3 regions of the Paenibacillus aurantius genome follow, and region 1 is predicted to be linked to each of the others. Evidence: riboswitches for the same ligand, from Rfam matches in the RefSeq annotation. Region 1 holds a riboswitch; each other region holds the start of a gene.

Region 1 (7,454 bases):
GGCCGTTACGAAGACGTCGATGACTTCCGGCCAGGGCCAGGAAAGCAAGGACAAGGCGGTAACGCTCTCGAAGAGCCAAACGGCGAAGACGGGAGAAGGAAGCGGGAAGGCGGAGGTCCGGAACGCAGAGACGCCAAGCGGCGGCAGCCAAGCCGAAGAAAGCACGGAAACGTCGAAGGTGGAGGCGCGATCGTTCTTCTGGGATCTGCTCAAGAGCTTCTTCGGATGGATAAAAGGGCTGTTCGCCTAAAAACCGGTGCCGGCCAAAAAAGTCCAAGTTATCCGCCTCTTAAACCATGTAAAACGATGGACATAATAGGAATAGGTAAGCGGCTGGCTAGGCAGCAGCCTAAGGGAGAGGCCCGCCGTGACACGGAACGGACGGAACGCTATAATGAGGCAAAAACCAGTAAGGATGAGTGGAAGATGACACAGGTATGGAGGGCGGAGCCCGCTGGAGCCGGCCATCAGGAGGCCGTGGAAGCGGCGGCACGTTTGCTGAAAGAAGGGGGGCGGGTCGCCTTTCCGACGGAAACGGTGTACGGCCTCGGGGCGGACGCCCGCAGCACGGAAGCGGTAGAGGGGATTTTTGCCGCGAAGGGACGCCCTTCCGACAATCCCCTCATCGTGCATATCGCCGACCGCGCCCAGCTCGGCGAGATCGTCGCCGGCGTGGACGAGCTGTCGGCCCGCCTCATGGACGCCTTCTGGCCCGGCCCCCTGACGCTCGTGCTCCCGGTCAAGCCGGGCGCCCTCTCGCCCCGCGTCACCGCGGGGCTTGCGACTGTCGGCGTCCGCATGCCCGATCACCCGCTCGCGCTGGCGCTGATCCGCGTGGCGGGCTGCCCGGTCGCCGCGCCGAGCGCGAACCGCTCCGGCCGCCCGAGCCCGACGCGAGCCGAGCACGTGCTCGATGACCTGAACGGGGTCATCGAAGGCGTGCTCGACGGCGGCCCGACGGGCGTCGGCGTCGAGTCGACGGTCGTCGAAGCCGCCGGCGGCGCCGTGCACGTGCTGCGCCCGGGCGGCGTAAGCGCCGAAGCACTCGAGCGGTTCGCGCCCGTCGCCGGCGCGGGCCCGGACGGCGAGCCTGGCGCTCCGGGCGGCGAGGACGCGCTTCATGCCCCGAAGGCACCGGGCATGAAGTACGCGCACTACGCCCCGCGCGGGCGCCTTGCCGTCGTGCAGGGCCCGTCGCCCGAGGCGGTGAGTTCCTGGATCCGCCAGGAACTCGCGCGGGCGAAGGCCGCCGGCGAACGCACGGGCGTGCTCGCCTGCGCCGAGCATGCGGCGCGCTACGACGCCGACGCCGTCATCGCCTGCGGCCGGCTCGGCGATCCCGGCTCCGCAGCCCGCGGGCTCTACGACGCCCTGCGCGGCTTTGACGAGGCCGGGGTGACCTTCATCCTCGCCGAGGCCGTCGAAGAGAGCGGCATCGGCGCCGCGGTGATGAACCGGCTGCGCAAGGCGGCCGGAGGCCGGGTCATCCGGCTTTAAGCTCCGCCTGAACGGTTTGGCGATGCCCGCGGCGACTTGCTTTTTGCGCCAAAGACGCAGGCTTGCTTGCCGCACGAGGGGCGGGGGAACTTTTGGTTTCCCGGCCTTTTTTTGCATCCTTCAGCGGATTCCCCCTTCCGAACCGCTTCTAACTTAGGCAGGCGCCTCTGCCCCGTAGCATTCGCCGGCATCCCCGCCCTTTGCCCGTCCGGCGCGTTACCGCCTCCGTCCTGCTCCGGGTAAGGCGGTCCCTCCCTGGGACAAACCGGACATGTTTCCCTCAAGCTCCGCATATCTTGGGAAAGAATAGGCGGACAAAGGGGAGAGGAGCATGGAAGCGGCACCGGTGTGGGGCGAATTGATCACTCTTTTGCTGATGGCGGTGGCTCTGGGGATGGATGCGTTCTCCCTCGGAATCGGGATCGGCTTGAAAGGAATTCGCCTACTCGACATTTGCAAAATCAGTTTCACCATCGGCCTTTTCCATATTGTCATGCCTTTGACCGGCATGTTTATGGGGCATTATGCGGGCGAGCTGCTCGGCGGAGTCGCGACGGCGGCCGGAGGGGGCCTGCTGGTGGTGCTCGGTGCTCATATGGTGTACAGCGCTATGCGGGGAGACGCCGTTCAATCCATCGACCACCGGACGTTCTGGGGGTTGATGCTGTTCTCCTTAACGGTCAGCATTGATTCTTTCTCGGTGGGCGTATCGCTCGGTATGTTCGCGTCGGACCTGCTGCTGACGGTTCTTCTTTTCGGGCTGCTGGGAGGGTTTATGTCGGTGCTCGGCCTGCTGCTCGGGCGCCGGGTGGGCCAGTGGGTGGGAGATTACGGGGAAGCCTTCGGCGGCTTGATTCTTCTTGCTTTCGGCCTGAAGTTTCTGATGTAGAGCTTTCGTCAAGGGCAGGAAAAGCGGGCGTTCGCCTGCGCCTAACACGCTGCAGCGGGTCCGGGTGGATAAGCCCGGACCCTTCCTATTATAATATAAGAGAGACATGCCGGAAGAAAAAGGAGTGGGCAGAATGATCAACCATGTGCTGTTCGTTTGTACGGGAAATACGTGCCGAAGTCCTTTGGCGGAAGGGATTTTCCGGCTGCTTGCGGAGCGCAAGGGAATCCGCGTGACCGTGTCCTCCGCCGGAGTATCCGCAGTGGACGGCTGCTCGATTTCGGGGCATTCGCGCCGGATTCTACAGGACAAGGGGCTGAACGAAGCCCTGTCCTCCAAGTCGCTCTCCCCGGAGCTGATCCGCCGGGCGGACCTCATCCTGACCATGACCGTCAGCCACAAAAGGCTTCTCCTCCAACGCTTCCCGGAGGCCGTGGACAAAACGTACACCTTAAAAGAATATACAGCCCACGCTGCCGCGGATTCCGGTGAGGCCGGCGAGAAGGAACGGCTCATTGTGGACCTGCAGATCAAGCAGGCGCTTGGTCAGCCCATTACGGCTGAGGACCGGCGCAGGCTGGCCGAGCTGGAAGGTACAGGGGCGGACCTCGACATCCGCGATCCTTTCGGAGGCTCCTTGGAGGAATACCAGGCCTGCGCGCTGGAGATTGAGGAGAGCGTGGAGAAGCTCCTCGACAAGCTGTAACCGGCAGCCTGGAGGAGGAGGAGGCGAGGGAGCCAAAGACGGTACGTCCCCTGACTTTTCCGCAGGGAGGCCGCCTTCCGGGCTTTACAGCCTCCGCAAAATGCGGTAAGATAAAGGCATATTCAAGGAGGAAGCCGCTCACGCGGAATTCTCCCACTGGACCCGGTGTAACTGGCGACAACGTGGAACCAACCACAATGGAGCACCGGGCCATACGGCCGGTCGCCTGGGCAAAGAGCATCTCGTGCGTGCACGAGTGTGCTCTTTTTCTATTTGTTGGGCGGGATCGGCGTTATCGGGTATAATGAAGGGGACTTGTCTATCCGTGCCCGTCTCTTGCGGGCCTTGACATTCTACACCTATCTTGGGAGGACCAGAACCTATGAAAATTGTAATCGGAGCCGATCACGCAGGATACCGTTTGAAGGAAGAAATCAAGACGTTCGTCGCCGGTCTGGGCCATGAGGTGACCGACATGGGCACCCAGAACGAGGAGTCCGTGGACTACCCGGATTTCGCGTCCGCCGTTTGCGAGAAGGTGGCTTCGGGAGAAGCCGATAAAGGCATTCTCCTCTGTGGAACCGGCATCGGCATGTCGATTGCGGCGAACAAAATCCCCGGCATCCGCTGTGCGCTTGTGCACGATCTGTTCAGCGCGAAGGCGACCCGCGAGCACAATGACACCAATGTGCTGGCCATGGGCGAGCGCGTAGTGGGGCCGGGCATCGCGCAGGAGATTACCCGCCTCTGGCTGGAGACGGAATTCTCCGAAGGGCCCCGTCACCAGAACCGCGTCGGAAAGGTTCGCTCGCTGGAAGAGAAGTACTCCCTTCATCCATAAAACTCGCCTGTTCCACCTATCCTAAGCAGGAGGCCGGGAGGTAGGGGCCTCGCAGTGTCTTATCCGCAAGGTAAGGCACCAGAATCCGAAAATTCGGCAAGGAGGCGTGATGGCGGTGAAGGAGAACGAAGCGAACCGGGCGGGACAGCCGGAGTGGGACCCGGAGGCGGATCTGTCGCAGCGTGTGGAAACCGCGCTGACGGAGCTGGTCCAGGCCGGAAAGGTCGAAGAGGGCCAGATTGTCGTCATCGGGACGAGCACAAGCGAAGTGATCGGGCGGCATATCGGGACGGCCGGGAGCGAGGAGGCGGCAGCCGCCATCTTCGAAGGCGTGCAAAGGGTCCGCGGGCGAATCGGCTTCTTCCCCGCTTTCCAGTGCTGCGAGCATTTGAACCGCGCGCTTGTGGTGGAAAAGGAGCTGCTCTCGAGGTACCCTCTGCTCGAACCGGTATCGGTGATTCCGGTTCCGCGGGCAGGCGGGTCGATGGCGGCATACGCCTTCCGCAAGCTGAAGCAGCCGGTAGTGGTGGAGACGATCCGGGCTCACGCCGGAATCGATATCGGAGGAACGCTGATCGGGATGCACCTGATCCCGGTAGCCGTGCCGCTCCGCTCCTCCGTGCGGATGATCGGGGAGGCCCCCGTCTCCATGGCCTACACGAGGCCGAAGCTGATTGGCGGCGCCCGTGCCGTCTATGTGGTCGAGACGGTGACGGATGCCGGAACGTGTGACTGAGTTTGGGATGGCAGGATAAGCGGGCTTGAACCGCCTTTTAATCAATGGGGAGGAATCGAACATGGAACATTTACGCAAGCAGGATCCGGAAGTGTTGGCGGCCATGAGCAAGGAGCTCAACCGCCAGCGCGACAACATTGAACTGATCGCCTCGGAGAACTTCGTCAGCGAGGCCGTGCTGGATGCCCTGGGCACCGTGCTGACGAACAAGTACGCCGAAGGCTATCCCGGCAAGCGCTTCTACGGCGGCTGCGAGCACGTCGACGTGGTGGAGGACATTGCCCGCAACCGCGTGAAGGAAATTTTCGGAGCCGAGCACGCGAACGTTCAGCCCCATTCGGGCGCTCAAGCGAACCTGGCCGTTTATCTCGCCACCGTCAAGCCGGGAGACACCATCCTCGGCATGAACTTGGCCCATGGCGGCCATCTAACGCACGGTAACCCGGCGAACGCGTCCGGCCTGCTCTATAACTTCGTGGCGTATGGCGTTGATCCGAACACGTTCCGCATCGACTACGACGAAGTCCGCAAGGCGGCCTTCAAGCATCGTCCGAAGCTGATCGTGGCCGGAGCGAGCGCTTATCCGCGCACCATCGATTTCGAAGCCTTCGCTTCGATCGCGAACGATGTGGGCGCCCTGTTCATGGTAGATATGGCGCACATCGCAGGTCTGGTAGCGGCAGGTCTTCATCCGAACCCGGTTCCGCACGCTCATTTCGTGACCTCGACCACACACAAAACGCTTCGCGGTCCCCGCGGCGGCTTGATTCTCTGCAAGCAGCCTTGGGCACGGGAAATCGACAAGGCCGTGTTCCCGGGAACCCAGGGCGGACCGCTGATGCACGTTATCGCGGCGAAAGCCGTTTCCTTCGGCGAAGCCCTGCAGCCTGATTTCAAGACGTATCAGGAGAATGTCGTGAAGAACGCCGCTACGCTGGCCGAATCCTTGGCCGCTGAAGGCTTGAACATCGTATCGGGCGGAACCGACAACCACCTGATTCTGGTTGATCTGCGCAGCATCAACATGACAGGTAAAGCCGCCCAGCATCTTCTCGACGAAGTGGGCGTAACGGCCAACAAGAACGCCATTCCGTTCGACCCGACGAGCCCATTCGTCACAAGCGGCATCCGGCTCGGAACACCGGCGGCTACTTCCCGCGGCATGGATCAGGAAGCGATGAAGAAGATCGCCGAGATTATCGCCATGACGCTGAAGAATCCGGACGACAGCTCGGTGCACGAGAAAGCCCGCGGCATGGTCCGCGATCTGACCGCGCAGTTCCCTCTCTACGCCAACATGAAATACGAAGCTTAATCCAGGAAACAGGCGCCCGTTCGGGCGGCATCCGGCTCCCTTGCGAGGGAGCCTTTTCTTTTGGCATGGACGGTATCGGCCGCTTTCGGCAAGGGACGGGCTCCGTTCGGTCCGTCCGGGTATTCGCGCTCTTTTTTGGACAAGATTATACGAGGATGTTTATGGTATAATGTACGAGGTTTGTCAGGCATCAGGAGTTAAAGAAGGGCTAAACGACGCTCGGGAGGACTGTTATGGGTAAAGTATTTATTTGCGACCATCCGCTGATTCAGCATAAGCTCACCTACATACGGGATGAGAATACCACGACCAAGGACTTCCGCGAACTGGTCGATGAAGTCGCCACGCTGATGGCTTATGAAATTACGAGGGAAATTCCGCTCGAGACGATCCAAGTCAAGACACCGGTCACAACGACCGACGGTAAAATCATTTCCGGCCGCATGCTCGGCCTCATTCCGATTCTTCGGGCGGGCCTCGGCATGGTGGACGGCATCCTCAAGCTGCTTCCGGCCGCCAAGGTCGGCCATGTGGGTTTGTACCGCGACCCCGAAACCTTGCAGCCGGTGGAATATTACGTCAAGCTTCCGACCGACGTGCTCGAGCGCGAGCTGATCGTGATTGACCCGATGCTCGCCACCGGGGGCTCGGCGATCGCCGCCATCGACGTGCTCAAGAAGCGGCAGTGCACCCAGATCAAGCTGATGTGCCTGATTGCCGCTCCGGAAGGCATCAAGGCGATGCAGGAAGCGCATCCGGATATCGATATTTACGTAGCCGCCATAGACGATCACCTAGATGACCACGGCTACATTGTTCCCGGCTTGGGAGACGCGGGGGACCGCCTGTTCGGAACGAAGTAGAAGGACCGCTTGTCCGGGCTTAAGCTAGAGGCTTGCCGGGATGAGCCAACAGACAAGCGAAACGGGGGAATGAAACGCATGAGTCGTATCAAAGTAATGACTGTTTTCGGCACGAGACCCGAAGCGATCAAGATGGCTCCGCTTATTTTGGAATTGGAAAAGCATCCCGATAAGATCGAATCGGTCGTCTGTCTGACGGCGCAGCACCGTCAAATGCTGGACCAGGTGCTGGAGGTATTCCGCATCAAGGCCGATTATGACCTGGATGTCATGAAGGACCGCCAGACCTTGCAGGAATTGACCGTTCGCGTGCTTCAGGGACTGGAGCCCGTTTTTACGGAAGCGAAGCCCGATATCGTCCTGGTCCACGGGGATACGCTGACGACGTTCCTCGCGAGCTACGCCGCCTTCCTCCAGCAGATCAAGGTCGGCCATGTGGAAGCGGGCCTGCGCACGTGGAACAAGCTGTCCCCGTATCCGGAGGAAATGAACCGCCAGCTGACCGGCGTCCTGGCCGACCTGCATTTTGCCCCTACGGACTGGTCGGCCGGCAACCTGCTGAAGGAGAACAAGAATCCGGAGACGATCTACATAACCGGAAACACCG
Region 2 (7,454 bases), 1.1 Mb from region 1:
TCGCATCATTGATTATTCGTTTGGCAAGTTCAATCGCTCTCTTAGGTTCTTGCAGTTCTAGTTTCTTAAAAATCATCTCTAACTCAAATTCTGCTTCCTCATCCCGCCTACCCATAACATCATGAACGCGTTCATCCGAAACATCTCCCGCCATATCCGAAAACGCGATTGATAAATAGTCAGGATAGATCCTCTTACCAAAATCATTTTCTGTGGTAGCTGTCTCATGTATCCATACGCACTGACAAGCACTAAGGAGCTCCTCAACCTCTTGAGTCTCAAGTTTCCATTTTCTCGAATCCATTATCTTTTTCAGATATTTATAAATCCTCTCAGGTTTACTAAATAAGTTAAAATCATATATTTCACCGCCAGCATAAATCTTATCTGGCTTTTTGTCTTGATTGAAACCCAATCCCGTTACTTTTACTATGGTTAAACAATCGATACTTTTATTTTCTATATAAGCTGCGGTTGCTCTATGATGTCCGTCTAATAATGTGCTCATGAACCCTTCGTAGTAATAAGCAAGCCCTGTCATGCTTTTACCGTGATTTAATTGATCTACGTAATGACTTACCCTTTCTTTATTTAAACAAGCAATACTTTGAGAGGGAAGAAGGAATTTGGGAGTACCAGAACTAATATGAAACTTATAATATACATCCGCTGTTGCCTTGTAGAGCTTCTTTGAACTGGGTAAATTCCAGAAAAAATTACCTTCTCCATCAGTGGGAATCATCTCGATGCGGGTTAACAAGTAGTACCCGTCTTCTAAGATTGATAGCATAGGTTTTATATTTTCAAAAGCAACCTTGATATCATTACCTACATTTTGTGAATGTTTAATGGTGTCAATTAAGCTTTGATTGACGTTCTCCCTGCCTAAACCCATACTTAAAACCTTAGCACATGTTGGACAGTACAACTCTTCACCGTAGCTGTTTATCAATGGTTTATTATCTAGCAACAAAAACCCATAGGTATCACCACTTTTATCCGTTCCGTACTTAGTGGTCAATTTCCCTGTCCCTTTGTTAACCCTGAAAAGAAGGGCATCATTCCCCCATCTATTATGCCTACCAGGCATTAGGGCTTCGTACTCTATAGGCTCCGATAAATTAAAGAATTTCACTTTATCACCCCTGAGCAATTTCACCCTATTTCTTATATTGTAAATTATTTACTGACTCCTGCAAAACAATGTCCCGCTCCGAGGTAAGCAGAGCGATGAGGGCCCCCCGTCAGCCCCCTTGCAGGGCATATTCATACAAGGCCGTAGGGTAGCGCCCGAACAGAAGGCGTTCGCCTGCCTTCCGGAACCCGGCGTACTCATAGAAGCGGCAGAGCTGGGGCCGGTCGGCGGCGCAATCGAGGCGGAGGAACGCTTTGTCCCGTCTTACCGCCTCCCGAATGGCCCAGCGAATCATTTCAACGGAGAGCCCGGTCCCGGCATAGGGCCTTCTCACGCAAAGCTTATGCAGGTAAAGGGAAGGACACCCGTCCGCATCGGCCCACGCCAGTTGATCCTGCTCCTGAAGGATCATGACGGCGGCGGGCTCCTTCCCCACGCTCCCCAAATAGAGCTCCTCCCTGCGGCAGGAAGCGAGCAGAGCGGTCAAGGAGACCTGCCGCTCCGACCACATCTCCTGCCCCCGGGCTCGTATCCATTCCGCTCCCTCCCGCAGAATGGATACGAAGAGCTCGAGCTCTTCGTCAGCCGGGTTCTTAACCTCTAAGTCAATCATTTTTTTGACTTAAACTTAAGCATTGTTTTTTGAGCAGCATGATTTGTCCTATATGATAGGCATTATGAATACATAAATTTGAGACTGCTCCCCACCATGGAGCATGGAAATAGGAGGGGATTTCCGTTAGCAGTTTAAGCTCCGTGCTTTCCTCAAGTGCCTTATTCCAGCTATCAAAAACGGTTTCCAGTCTCTGCAAAGTCTTCTTCCACTCCAGCTCATTGAGGGGATGCGGATTTACATAAAACGTATCGTCATTGTTTATGGGACTACTCCGGTCAACTAATTCCGTGTTATATCTTTCGAGCCATTTCTCATTCCAAAAAATTAGATGATTCACGATCGACCAAATGGATTGTTTGCTTTCATTCTCCCAAGCAGCTTGGCTTGCTTTTAAATCCATTAGAATCTCATGAAGAGGAAGAAACCAGCTCTTATCGTGATAACAAGCGTTCCATTGATCCAACAGAACAGATTTTATATTCATACCAATCACTCCCTTCTCAAGTTAGTTCTCGGTTCATCCGGATAACGTCAGATCGGATGCCCGTCTGACGGAGCGGGCTATTCCTCCGGCCGGTCATAATTCCGCCGGATGACCAGATGGACAACCTCCTCGAGGCCCCGTTCCAGCGCTTCCCAAATCCCCTCCGGATAGAGCGGTCTTTCCTTAAGCTCTTTAAGGGTTCGCCACGTTAACTGAATATCCGGGTGCTCCTTATGCGTGAGCGCCCCGCGGATGGCCGATTCCTCCACGGCGGCCCAATGCAGGACGGTGCAGTCGTGCCGCTGCCGACCGTCGAACTCCACCAGGCTCTCATTCAGGCACACCAGCGGGCCGACCTGAACGGGCAGGTCGAACTCCTCCAGAAGCTCCCGGCGAATGGCTTCCGCCGCGGTTTCCCCGAATTCCACGCCGCCGCCGGGAAAGCGGTAGAAGCTCTCCTCCCGGTCGCATTGGACCAAGTACGCTTCCCCGTCCGACCGCCGGATAATCGCTTCCGCTCTAAGCAGGGGACGATGCATCTGATTTCCTCCTCTTCGGATGTCCTTCCGTTACCGGTTACCGTATTTCTCCGCCGCTTCCACGGTGTGCTTAAGGAGTGTGGCGATCGTCACCGGGCCCACCCCGGCCGGCACAGGGGTAATGGCGGAGGCCTTCCCTAGGCAAGCCTCATAGTCCACATCCCCCACGTTGCCGGGGTTATATCCCGCATCCAGCACCACCGCCCCCGGCTTGAGCCAATCTCCCTGTACGAACCGGGGGCGGCCTACGGCCGCTACGACAATGTCGGCCAGGCGGACGAGGTCCGGGAGTCCCCGAGTGCGGGAGTGGCACGTGGTGACCGTTGCGTTCTCATTCAGCAGCATAGCGGATACCGGCTTGCCCAGAATGGGGCTCCGGCCAATGACGACCGCATGCTTGCCCTCCGCCTCGATCCGGTAATGCTTCATAATGGCCAGAATGGCCGCCGGGGTACAGGACGGGAAATCCGCCAGGCCAAAGGCCGTCCGCGCATAGCCAAGCGTCGTCACGCCGTCCACGTCCTTCTCGATGGAGATGGCCTCGAAGGCCTCCCTCTCGTCGATCGAAGCCGGCACCGGATGCTGCAGGAGGATGCCATGCACGGCCGGGTCCTCGTTAAGCTCCCGAATCGTCTCCACGAGCTCCTCCGTGGTCGTGTTCTCCGGAAGCACGACCCGCCTTGAGCCGATGCCGAGCCTCCGGCAGGCGTTCCCTTTCATTCTCACATACGTGGCCGACGACGGATCGCTGCCGACCAATACGGTGGCCAGGCAGGGGACGATTCCTTTTTCCCCCAGAGCCTGAATTCGTTCCTTTAGTGTCTCCTTGATGCTTTCGGCCACTTTGGTGCCGTCCAGCAGGAGTGCGTTGTTGGGCATGGTCTTCCTCCATCCTTTCCACCGATAGAATAAAAACACAAAGAGGCAAGGGATAGTCCCTTACCTCTGCCCAGGCGATCGGCGTGATAAGCAGGTGCTCCCCCGTGGTTCTCCACGTTTCGCCAGTTACACCTGCCAGATATTCCCTCTATTGTAACCCGAACATCCTCTTCCTTCAAGCGCCGTTTTGGCTTACCGCCTGCAGACGGAACATCACGCCGAGGAAATCCCCTTTCAGCACGGGAAGGGGGATCCCGACGTACATCAGATGATCGCCTCCATAAACCGCCCCTGACTCCAGTTCCATATAATCAAGGTTCGGGTCGAGGCCTTTCAGCTTCAGGCGCTTGATCGCCGGGGCCGCTTCCGACAGCGTCTCGAAATAGAAGGCCGCCGCCTCCTGCCGGTCCGCGGAGACGAACATCCAGGCCGTTTCGTTCCCTTCGAACGGATTGCGGAGCCGGTAGTGATCCCCGAATTGGACAAGCGGGCGGATCTGCTTGTACAGCTCAATCTGGCTGCGGATTTCCGTCTTGTCGTCCTCCGTCAGCCGGGTCAGGTCCAGCTCGTAGCCCAGGTTGCCCGACATGGCGACATACCCGCGCGTCTTGAGTGGCGTGATCCGCCCCACCTGATGATTCGGTACCGCGGAGACATGCGCTCCCATCGTGACGGGCGGATACACCAGGCTCGTCCCGTACTGCACCTTCAGGCGCATGACCGCATCCGAGTTGTCGCTCGTCCACACCTGCGGCATGTAATGGAGCAGGCCGGGATCGAAGCGCCCGCCTCCGGCAGCGCAGCTCTCGAACAGTACGTCCGGGAAGGCCGAGGTGATCCGCTCCAGCACATCATACAAGCCGAGCATGTACCGGTGGGCCGTTTCCCTCTGCCGGTCGGGCGGCAGCAAGGCGGAGCCGATTTCGGTCATGTTGCGGTTCATGTCCCACTTGACATAGCGGATCGGGGCACTGGAGAGCACTTGGCCGACGGTATCGACAATATAGTCCCGCACGTCGGCCCGGGAGTAATCCAACACGAGCTGGTTTCTCGACGTGGTCCGGGACCGGTCCGGGACGTGAAGACACCAGTCCGGGTGACTCCGGTACAGCTCGCTGTCCGGGGAGATCATCTCCGGCTCGAACCACAGCCCGAAAGCAAGCCCGTTCGCCGAGATCCGTTCGGCCAGATGCTCCAGGCCTTCGGGCAGCTTGTTCCGGTCGACGAACCAGTCCCCCAAGGAGGACTTGTCGTTATCCCTCCGCCCGAACCATCCGTCATCCAGAACGAACAGCTCAATGCCGATCTCTCCGCCCACCTTCGCGATCTGCCCCAGCTTGTCCGCATTGAAATCGAAATAGGTCGCTTCCCAGTTGTTAACCAGTACGGGCCTTTCCCGGTCGCGGTGGGTTCCCCGGCACAGGCGTTCCCGGTACAGCCGGTGATAAGTCCGCGACATGCCTCCCAGGCCCCGGTCGGAATAGACCAGCACCGTTTCCGGCGTCTGAAAGGACTCCCCGGGCTCCAGCAGCCAGCTGAAATCGAACGGGTTGATTCCGAGTGATACCCGGGTGGTGCCGAACTGCTCCACCTCCGCGCTTGCCAGGAAGCTGCCGCTGTAAACGAGGCTGAACCCGTACACGTCCCCGCTATCCTCATCCGCCCCTTTGGAGAGCAGCGCCATAAACGGATTCTGCTGGTGTCCGCTTGCCCCTCTCCGGCTTTCGATGGACTGGGTTCCGGGAACGAGCGCGCGCCGGTGAAGATGCCGTTCCCGCAGGACGGCGCCCGAGAGCTGCAGCAGGTCGTAGTCGGAGGAGGACATATCCACGCTCATGCTCATGGTCCGAAGCAGCTTCAGCCGCCCGGGGCCCTCGTGGGCGAAGCGGACGCTGCGGGTGATGGCGTCATAGTGCTCGAAGACCGTATAGGTCAAGATGACCTTCAGCCCGATGACTTCATCCGCCAACTCGATCTCGAGCGTCTCGGCTTCTTCCGGAGCCTCGGCGTAAGTAGCCGGCAGCCCCTCCAGCTTCGGCTTGCCATTCAGCAGGCGGTGGGCCCGGTATTTCAAATCGGTCACCGTCGAGCCGTTTTCGAGCTGAACCTGAAAAGCGGGGAGCCGGAAATCCCCCGCGCCGTAGCCCGGATACTCCTGCGGGATTGTGTCCGGCGAGTAGGTTTTGTCGGTTACGTCGGGAGTAGGGGACGCGGCGGAGCGGGCCCTAAGCTGCAGAATCCGGTCCAGCCCCGTCGGGCGGATCCTTTTGCCCCAATACAAATGAGCGAGGGTTCCCCATTTCGTGACTTGAAAAAGATAGCTGGAAGATTTCGTCTGCAGATGATAAATGTTTGCTTTTCCGTCAAAGTGCACAGCCAAGTCGGACTCTCTCCTTCTCTCTCTGTTTTCTCTGTCTTTCGCTAACCCATTCGCTATCGAAAGGGATATTCCTGCGAACAACGGCTATTATCCATCCAGCCTGCTGTCCGGAGAGCCGCCGGCTACGGAATCCGTCCCAGCCGTCTCCGCTTCAATCCGGCTCTGAAGCAACGTAAGCGTCTGCCGGAAGACAGCCAGCTCTTCCCCGCTTAAGTCACGGGAAACAAGCCGATTGACTTTATCGGGGATCGGCTGAAGCCTCTCGATGAGCCCCATGCCTTCCTCCGTGAGAAAAACCAGAAAGGAACGCCGGTCCTCAGGGTTAACCTGCCGGCGGACGGCCCCTCTCCGTTCGAGGCTGTCGAGGGTTCGGGTTATGCTGGTTTTGTCCTTATCGGCCATGACGGACAGGTCCTTCTGGGAAACCCCGTTCGTTTCCTGCACATGCTTCAGCACATTCCATTGCTCGGGCGTGATGTCATAGGGCTTCAGGTGAATGGACATGAGATACTGCAGCTTGCGGTTGACCCGGTACAGATGCAGGGCCAGCTGTTCCGAAGGGTGTTTCTTCATGGGTTTCGTTCTCCTGGTTCTTGATTAAAGATTTTGTTTTCACTATGACGGCTTCTGGAACGGTTTGTCAAGCATCCCAAAACAAGGGTGGCGGTGACCGAAAAAAGAGAGCCGCCCGCGACGGCCCTCCTCCGCTTGTCTCTTATTCCACGATGAGCTTGCCTTTCATCTCGGCATGTCCGGCTCCGCAAACGACCGAGCAGTGGAATTCGAATGTCCCGGCTTTGTCCGCCGTGAATTCGGCCGAGCCCGGCTGCTTCAAGTCGACATTGAACTCGGGGATAGCCAATCCGTGCATGCCCTCCTTGTTGTCGAGCGTGATCTTCACCTTCTGCCCTTTCTTCACGCGGATTTCGCTTGGCTCGAACTTGAAGTTGGAGGCGGCAACGGTTATTTCCTTCGTCCCGCCGGAATCGCCTCCGGAGGAGCTTCCTCCGCTTCCCGAGGAACCGCCGGCGTTATCCTTGCTCCCGCAGGCCGCGAGTACCGAGACGACGAGAATGATCAGAATGCTTGTCAGCCAGAATCGTTTGGTCATGAGAATCCCTCCATTGGTGTAGGTCTTAGGTGACGGTCTTCTTCTCCTCTTCCCCGTCTTCCTTCAAATCCTCGACAATGCCCTTGGTCGAATTCTTGAATTCGCGCAAGGTATCGCCGAAAGCCCGCCCCAGCTGGGGCAGCTTGGCCGGTCCGAATACGACGAGAGCAATGACCAGGATGATAATCAGTCCGGGCAATCCGATGTTGTTCAGCATCCTTTTCTCCTCCTTTTTCCTTGCTATAGGGCGGCGGCAGCCTGCATCCGCCGGTAATACCAGCCGGCGACAATCACGCTCAGCTCGAACAGA
Region 3 (7,454 bases), 3.1 Mb from region 1:
ACGGACATTTGTTTAGTCCTGCTTCTATCTTCTAGGGGGCCTCACCGGGCAGGTAATCCTGGCAGCAGATCCGGGTACGGGGCTCTTCCCAGGGTAACGATGTATTCGTCCAGCTCCCTCCTCGCGGATTCCGGACGGGCTTCGTACTGGGCTCTGTTTAGGTAAAGCCCGCTGGAAAAACGGATATGTGTTGACCCGCTCTTCATTTCCAGTTGATACAGCTGTCCGACCCCATTCGGTTCTGTTCCGACCTTGTGTAATCGGATACTCTTCAAAAGGCTGGTCACCTTTCCAAGTGTCTCTTGATCGGTAATGATAAGCTCACGGCCATCCCCGAAACGAACTATCATCTCCTCGAGGCTGAACGAATCGCTGTCCCCTACAAGTAAGAATGGCTCGATCTTGTCTTTGCTATTCCCGCATCCCATCATTAGCACAAGGAAGACAGCCAGGATGACGCGAAATGATGGTTTTATGGGCATAAACATAACTCCACCCCTTTCCTAGCCTCAGACGTAAAAGGGATGGAGAAAGTTACCTGGAACCCAATGGCCAGGCTTATTTTTCCTGGACCGGGATCCAAATTTCGCTTTTGTAGTTGGGAGCTGTGGTATCCTTGTGCTCATTCCAGAGGATTTCCGGTCCTTCTTTGACTTCATAGCCTGAGGAGGGGAACCACTCCGAATAAATACGGCCCCAGGTTTCCTGTAGCGTTTGCGGGAAAGGTCCGATTGCTGTGAAGACCGCCCACCGGGAAGCCGGAACTTCCAGCTGAACCATCCCGGGACCGGCCTGCTCCGTGGTGGCCACACCGATATAATGGTCGCACTGCCCCTTTTCCTCCATCCTTCCTTCAGAAAAATTCGTAGAAGCGCTGATGATTCCGGCAGGCTCCATGTTAGACAGCTTCTTCATTTCCTCAATAAGCTTGGGCGTCAAACTTTGAGACATTGAGGCAATCTCCGGATTCACTCCGTCGAATACAACGGACACCCGCTTTTGGATCCCTACGATACGAAAAGCTTCTTTGTTCTCCAAACGGTAATTCATTTCTTCTCCTCCTTGAATGGTCAGCTGAAATCTCATCCGAGGGAAGGCTTTGAGGGAATGCCCGTGAATCCGGGCTTCCGAAGGTGTGATGCCATGGACCCCCTGAAAAGCCCGGGCAAAGGAATCTGGAGACGAGTAGCCGTACTTCAAAGCGGCATCTATGATTTTGAGATCGCCATGACAGAGCTCGTGGGCCGCCAAGGTTAACCGCCTGCGCCGGATGTATTCCGATAACGTAATCCCTGCCAGGAAGGAGAACATCCGGGTAAAATGATATTCCGAGCAGCAGGCGATTCGGGCAGCCTCCTTATAGTCAATCGTATCGGTTAGATTCTCCTCGATGTAGGACAAAGCTACGTTCCAGTTGGCCAGCAGATCCAAGACATTCACGCCTCCCTCGTTACCTCAAAGATAACAAAACTTCCTTTTCGTTTCCCGACAATGCTTGCACGGTTCTGTGGGGTTCCTCGAGTATGGTAATCATTCCGTTTCGAGCGATTTAACCAAGGTTAACCGATGGTAACCTGGTTGATAATAGTCTTTCTCCAGATGCACAGCCTGGAACCCCAATCGATCATAAAAAGCGAGCGCCGCCTGATTCCGCTCATGGTCGAGGGTATACAGGACAACTTCGTCATGTCCCCGTTCTTTTGCTTTTTGGCATATGGCAGCAATCAGGGAAGCCCCTACTCCTCTGCGGAGCCAATCCTTACAGGTTACAACACCTACGATTTCATAACGGCCTTTCGAATGCTGAAGAAGATAACCGGCATGACCAATCACTTCATTCTGTGCGTTGACCATCACGAAATAACCGCTGCTGTCATCGTTGGCTTCCAGGAAAGAGCTCCATCGGCAGGGATACTGTTCCCGGATGAAGGTGGGAAAGGAGAAAGAGCAGCAGACGAATCTCCACCTTCACCGCTCCTCTTCTTGTGGATCTATCTGCCCATAAACGTCGCCTGTCTGGCCAGCCTTGTAATAGGGATAGACCAGCTTCTTCTGAACCTGACGAACCGTCTCTGGATCCGTCAGATTCTCGACCATGAAGAGGCCCAAATCCACCGAGGCCGTGACGCCGCCTCCGGTAAAGGTATCTCCATCCCTCACCGCCCGGGCTTTTACCACTTCCGCACAATAAGGAACCAGCAGATCGTAGGCGGAGGGATTGGTGGTGGCTCTTTTGCCTTCCAGGAAGCCGGCTGCTCCCCATAGCAGGGCACCCGTGCAGACGGATACTTTATACGGCACAGACTCGGCGGTTCGGATCCATTCCACAAAAGCATCGTCTAACCGCAACTTCCTGGTCGCCATGCCGCCCGGCAGAAAGACCAGGTCGAATTGACTTAAAGGCGGCAGCACCAGATCCGCTTTTACCTTCAGCCCCCGGTCATCCTTCACTTCCGGTTGGTCGGCGCAGAACCTCCAGGTGACATTCTCCTTGATCTTCATAATACCCAGCCACGTGATTGCTTCGTAGAACCCCGCCAAATCCATAAACGTCATTCCGTCGAACAATACAAACGCCATCCTCATTTCTTCCACCTGTCCTTTCTTCGTTAAGAAAATAAAAAAAGCATTTGATCGAAGGATCAAATACTTTGCCCAGGCGTACGGCGGTTGTTCCATGCGCTCCCTCGTGGTCCTCCACGTTTACGCCAGTCACGCATTCCATATATTTACTTTTACTATACAAGGGAGATGGTTATTTTGTCTATGTTTTTTCACAGGATAGTCACGGCTTTGGGCCGCAGCTATGACAACGCTACGGAACCCGCCGGCTGTTCCCACAGTCTGAATCCCGCGGAGGACCTCATTCGATTTCCAAGCTTAACGTGCCGGATGATCGCTTTCTGCAGGGAGGTAACGGGTGTAAACTGATCAAGCTCCACATGGGGATCGTCGAAAACAAGTTCATAGGTTTGCCTCTCGTCCCCTATAACGGGAAGCGGCTTAAACATTCGTTGAAATTTGACGAGGTTGGACTCCGGAGGCAGGATGAGGGAAAGTGCGGGATCCATAATCCAGGATTTGCAGACGAACGCCTTAAACGGAATTCCTGGAAAGTATCTGGGAAAGAAACGATACGCCTCACGGTAAGCGTCCTCGCATTCTTTAAGGGAAAGCTTGCTGCCGGACGGGATGTGCACGTCCACGACGCGATCTCCTTTTCGGAGAACCACCCTCCACTCGTTCGGATCAAGGGCGATCGTCTCCCTCTGCACCGTTCCATCGGATGCGACCGGATGACCGACTAGCGAGAGGTCCGACTTCTGAAGAACCGGCAGCCAGGATTCCGCCTCCCTTCGGTTGTTGGTCCCATCCGGCAGGCCATCGGCCCGATACGGGACGTCCCCGTCGCATAACGTTATGATTTGGGATTCCCTGTTGCGGACCGTCATAAAAGGCCAGGAGTAGGTGCCGGTATTGAAGACAAGCCTGCCTAACCGGAAAATGCGGGCCTGGACGTGGCGCCTGAGCCAATTAAGTTCGGATAACCCCCATCTTCCGTTTCTTCGGTAATAGTCACGTGTATAAAGACCGCCGAATGCAAGCGTCTCCAGCGCAATCCGGTTTTCCATTCCCAGCTTGCGATAAGCCTCAAATGCCCGTTCGGCGCCGGAGACCAAGATAGCTAAGGGCCAGATCCCAGCCTGGTCCCCCAGCACGGGCACAGGGAGCGGCCAGGTGGAAACAGCGCCTGCCGTTCCCGGAGGTTGATGGAAAATGAGATAGGACCAGAATCGCGCGAGCAGGGACAATCCGGGATTCGCGCCGATAACGGGATAAAGCCCGGCTATCTCGGCCATCGCTTCCTGCGGTAAATCATAAATAAGGGAAGCGTTCTCCGGTATTTTTTGAAATGACATCTTGTACTCTCCGGACTCCACTGCTTTAAGATAGGCCGGCCAATGGTCCGGCCAGCCTGCTGGGGCAGGGCTTCCTGTCAATTCCTGCGTGAGGTGCTCCAAGTCCATCCCTGTTCCTTCCTCCTCGATGAACGAGAGGCCGCCGAGTTGCCGGCAGCCTCCCTGTTAATGGTTTTATGGTTTGAAGACGATGTCGCGCAAATAGTTGTTTCCATTAAACGTGCTGGTCGGTCTTGCTCCGAGCGTTGTCGTAAAGACACCCGCATTGGCCGTCCAGGACAGATGGTTCGCGTTGCTGCCGGAGTTGGTTAAGTCGCCGGCGACAGCGGCATAGAGCTTGCCGGAATCCGTTCCCGTCGTAACCGACACGGTATAGTCGGTATTCGCCGCTAGGTTGACGGGAGTGGCCAAATTGTACTGCACCCAACTGTCATTACCGCTAAACTTGAACGTGTACGGACCGCCGATGACCGTATTGTCCGAGTTTCTCCATATCCGGATGGTATGGTTTCCCGACTCCCCTTGCACCCCGAACAATCGAACCCCGGTTACCTGACCCGCAACCGAGGATGTGAACACCGTGCCGAGTTCATAGGCCCCTCCGTTGCCCCCGTTTCCCGTATCCGCCTTCACGCCGAACATATTCTCCGAAGTAAAGGATTCCGGATAGAAAATAACATCTCTTAAATAGTTCGTACTGTTGAAGGTGGTGGTCGGTAAAGTTCCCATTGTCGTGGTAAACACACCGGCGTTCGCAGCCCATGTCAGGTTGCCGCTGCTCCCGCCGCTGGTTAGGTCTCCGCTGATAGCAGCGTACTTATGCGACACATCGGTACCTACTGAAACGGAGACCGTGTAATTCGTCGATGACTCAATATATAGCGGAGTAGGCAGATAGAAGGTTTTCCAGCTGTTTGAGCCTGTAAAGGTGAAGTCATAAGGACCGGCGATCAAGGCTCCGTCCGAATTCCTCCATATCCTTATTTTATGGACCCCCGATTCCCCTGTAACCCCGTAAACCTTTACGCCCGCAATGTAACCGTTAGTCGCTGCCTGGAACTTCGTCCCGAGCTCCACTTGCTGTGAGCCTGTTCCCGTAGGTACCTTCGTTGCGAACATCGTATTGATCCCCGGTACCGTGTAGCCGTTCCAATAGCCGACATTGTCGTACCCGCCCTGCCGATTGGTATTAAACCAGAGCTTTCCGTCGGGGGCAACATTGACGGACTCAATCTCAATCCAGGTGCTTTCCTTAAGGCTGAAAGTCAGATTAAGATCCAATGAGATCGTTCCCGATGCTGTGGATATATTATGATAAACCAGTACAGCACTCTCGACCGGGGAACCGAAGGTCATAGGAACATAGATGCTGTCGTTACCGCTCCAATACCCCAACCCCTGATGCTGGGATCCCGTGTAGCTTCCAAGATCAATCACGAAATCAGGCGCTGCGGCTACCGCTATGGTTCCGCTGGTCGCACTCATGCTGAGCGATGCCCGGCGAAACTCCGTTCCCGATTTGAGGAGTAAATTTATAGTGCTGCCGGTTTGCCCCGTAACCTCAACTCCCGACATGGCCCAGAGTTGACCGGTAGGATCTTGAATATTGAACTCCCCCACTAGAAAATAGGTGTTTCCTACCACCTTCAGCTTCAACAGCTGAATAGTTCCGGGACTGTTCTTCAAGGTGGCGACGAAAAGATAGGTCACTCCGTCGATTACCGTGGCAGCCATATCGTTGGCATGGCTGAAATACGAAAGGATGGTAGTATTGTCGCTGCCATTCGTCATGAGCGTAGTGGCCCCGCTGGTCATGTTCGTAGAGTAAAGGGCCATTTGGGTATCGTTAGGTTCGACTTTTGCGGAATAGGCATAGCCGTTGGCCAGGGCCAATCCTTCCGTTGCGGTAAACACGTCATTGGGCAGCAAGGAGACCTGGGTATAGGTGCTGTAGGAAGCGGCACCGGCTGTGACGGGCATTAACGTGGTGAGGATCAAGACCAGTACGATGGCGACAAAACGCTTGATTATCTTCATTTCCTTTCCCTCCATTTGGAGGATTGCTTCTATAAAGCAATCCTAAGCTTAGTCAATAAAAGGGGAGGCACGTTTCATCTATGGATGGGGAGAGCACAATAGCGCTGCTCCCCATTTCTTGCTGGCTGCCTATTCGTTTTCCGGATGACCTATGGGGTAAACGCACGCCCCGGCTTTGGACTTAAATTAGTTACCGGAATGTTCGTGATTCCTTTCACGGGATATCCGGCATAATCATTCAGCGGCTTGGTCCCCGGCGTGTAGGAGATGGTAACGGTTCGATCGAATAGGACAGCCTGGGAGAGAGTCAGCTGAACCTCGTTACCGGCGGAATAAACCGAACGGACGACCGTGGGCTTTCCCTGTACCTGTACGCTAAAGTCAGCGGGATCAGCGGCTGCTCCGTCCGCCAAAGGTTTATCAAACCGTAGAACCATCTTATCGCCGTCTACCGAAGCGGTATCCAGGTAGGCTGGTTCTTGGAACCTCCACAGTTCCGAAGAGGTGGCGTTCCCGTTCGAGTCAATCAGCTTCACGAACCACTCGTTTGCGTTCCCCACTGCAACGGGTTCCAGCTTAATCGAGGCCGGACCGGTCTGTACGTTCGGGAGTGTCCCGAGCAGCTCATCGTTCCATTCCGTGCTGATGCCGAAACGGTCCGTCATCAGCGTCATCTCCCCTTTTGCCGTATCAAGCGGAAAGGTCGCCTGCTCCTTGTCGTCGGCAAAGAAATTGTAGTCATCCTTATAAGGAGAGTACGTGTTCATGTACATCCGCTTATTTTTCGCGTCGAACTGCAGCAAACGAATGTAGCCCAAGCCACCTTCCGGCCCCTCCTGATAGTCGGACAGTACTTCATAGACCACTTTCCCGTTGATGCGTTTGACATTGTAGAACGCGCCGTGATAATGACCGCTTACCACCATGAACACATTCTCGTTGGGGGCAATTACCTTCTCCATGATTTCTTTGCCGTTGACCCCATATTTGCCGCTTCCTTCAATGTAAGCATGAGTCCCCACAATGGCATAACGGTCTTTGTATTTGGATAATACGCTGTTTGCCCAATCGACCGTTTGTTGGTCCAGCCTTCCATACACCCCGAGATACAAGATAACAAAATCCATGCCGCCGGCGGAAATCAGATCATAATGATGACGGTTGTTGCTCAGGTCGCCTCCGTACCAAGGCTGCCCGGCAAACCGGTCGCGGCCGAAATAGTTCCAATAGTACTCGTAATCGTTGACATTATGGTTAATGTCGTGATTACCGGAAACCACGCCATACGGAATGCCGGCCTCCTCCAATATTTTCATGTTTCGGTCCGCCACTCCCCACTGGTCCGCCATGTTCCAATTCTGCACGAGGTCCCCGGTGTGGATGACATACTTGATCTTGAGCGGGTCTTTGTTGTCGGCAATCCAGCGGTTCATCTTCTCAAAAATGTTAGGATAACTCCTGGAATAATACTGGGTATCCGTTTCCCAGATAAACGTG

The links. Region 1 has a riboswitch for ZMP and ZTP ahead of rpiB (ribose 5-phosphate isomerase B). Riboswitches for the same ligand answer to the same signal wherever they lie in the genome.
Region 2: it holds a riboswitch for ZMP and ZTP, as region 1 does, so the genes downstream of both, MJA45_RS23820 (bifunctional 5,10-methylenetetrahydrofolate dehydrogenase/5,10-methenyltetrahydrofolate cyclohydrolase) here and rpiB (ribose 5-phosphate isomerase B) in region 1, are expected to answer to the same signal.
Region 3: it holds a riboswitch for ZMP and ZTP, as region 1 does, so the genes downstream of both, MJA45_RS14305 (DJ-1/PfpI family protein) here and rpiB (ribose 5-phosphate isomerase B) in region 1, are expected to answer to the same signal.

Annotation. Positions count from the first base shown of each region.
Region 1 covers NZ_CP130318.1:42,806-50,259, forward strand. The annotation lists gene spoIIR (stage II sporulation protein R) at 1-250, shown strand, start outside; gene MJA45_RS00210 (L-threonylcarbamoyladenylate synthase) at 427-1,497, shown strand; gene MJA45_RS00215 (manganese efflux pump MntP) at 1,829-2,386, shown strand; gene MJA45_RS00220 (low molecular weight protein arginine phosphatase) at 2,520-3,092, shown strand; ZMP/ZTP riboswitch at 3,250-3,331, shown strand; gene rpiB (ribose 5-phosphate isomerase B) at 3,475-3,933, shown strand; gene MJA45_RS00230 (TIGR01440 family protein) at 4,049-4,669, shown strand; gene MJA45_RS00235 (serine hydroxymethyltransferase) at 4,731-5,984, shown strand; gene MJA45_RS00240 (hypothetical protein) at 5,981-6,127, opposite strand; gene upp (uracil phosphoribosyltransferase) at 6,218-6,847, shown strand; gene wecB (non-hydrolyzing UDP-N-acetylglucosamine 2-epimerase) at 6,926-7,454, shown strand, end outside.
Region 2 covers NZ_CP130318.1:5,272,440-5,279,893, forward strand. The annotation lists gene MJA45_RS23800 (hypothetical protein) at 1-1,135, opposite strand, end outside; gene MJA45_RS23805 (GNAT family N-acetyltransferase) at 1,245-1,748, opposite strand; gene MJA45_RS23810 (DinB family protein) at 1,741-2,235, opposite strand; gene MJA45_RS23815 (NUDIX domain-containing protein) at 2,313-2,774, opposite strand; gene MJA45_RS23820 (bifunctional 5,10-methylenetetrahydrofolate dehydrogenase/5,10-methenyltetrahydrofolate cyclohydrolase) at 2,805-3,653, opposite strand; ZMP/ZTP riboswitch at 3,715-3,793, opposite strand; gene MJA45_RS23825 (alpha-galactosidase) at 3,829-6,033, opposite strand; gene MJA45_RS23830 (MarR family winged helix-turn-helix transcriptional regulator) at 6,121-6,606, opposite strand; gene MJA45_RS23835 (cupredoxin domain-containing protein) at 6,749-7,144, opposite strand; gene MJA45_RS23840 (twin-arginine translocase TatA/TatE family subunit) at 7,170-7,361, opposite strand; gene tatC (twin-arginine translocase subunit TatC) at 7,385-7,454, opposite strand, start outside.
Region 3 covers NZ_CP130318.1:3,167,158-3,174,611, forward strand. The annotation lists gene MJA45_RS14290 (hypothetical protein) at 42-488, opposite strand; gene MJA45_RS14295 (AraC family transcriptional regulator) at 559-1,431, opposite strand; gene MJA45_RS14300 (GNAT family N-acetyltransferase) at 1,531-1,926, opposite strand; gene MJA45_RS14305 (DJ-1/PfpI family protein) at 1,969-2,586, opposite strand; ZMP/ZTP riboswitch at 2,647-2,726, opposite strand; gene MJA45_RS14310 (acyltransferase domain-containing protein) at 2,805-3,920, opposite strand; gene MJA45_RS14315 (DUF4082 domain-containing protein) at 4,095-5,957, opposite strand; gene MJA45_RS14320 (discoidin domain-containing protein) at 6,107-7,454, opposite strand, start outside.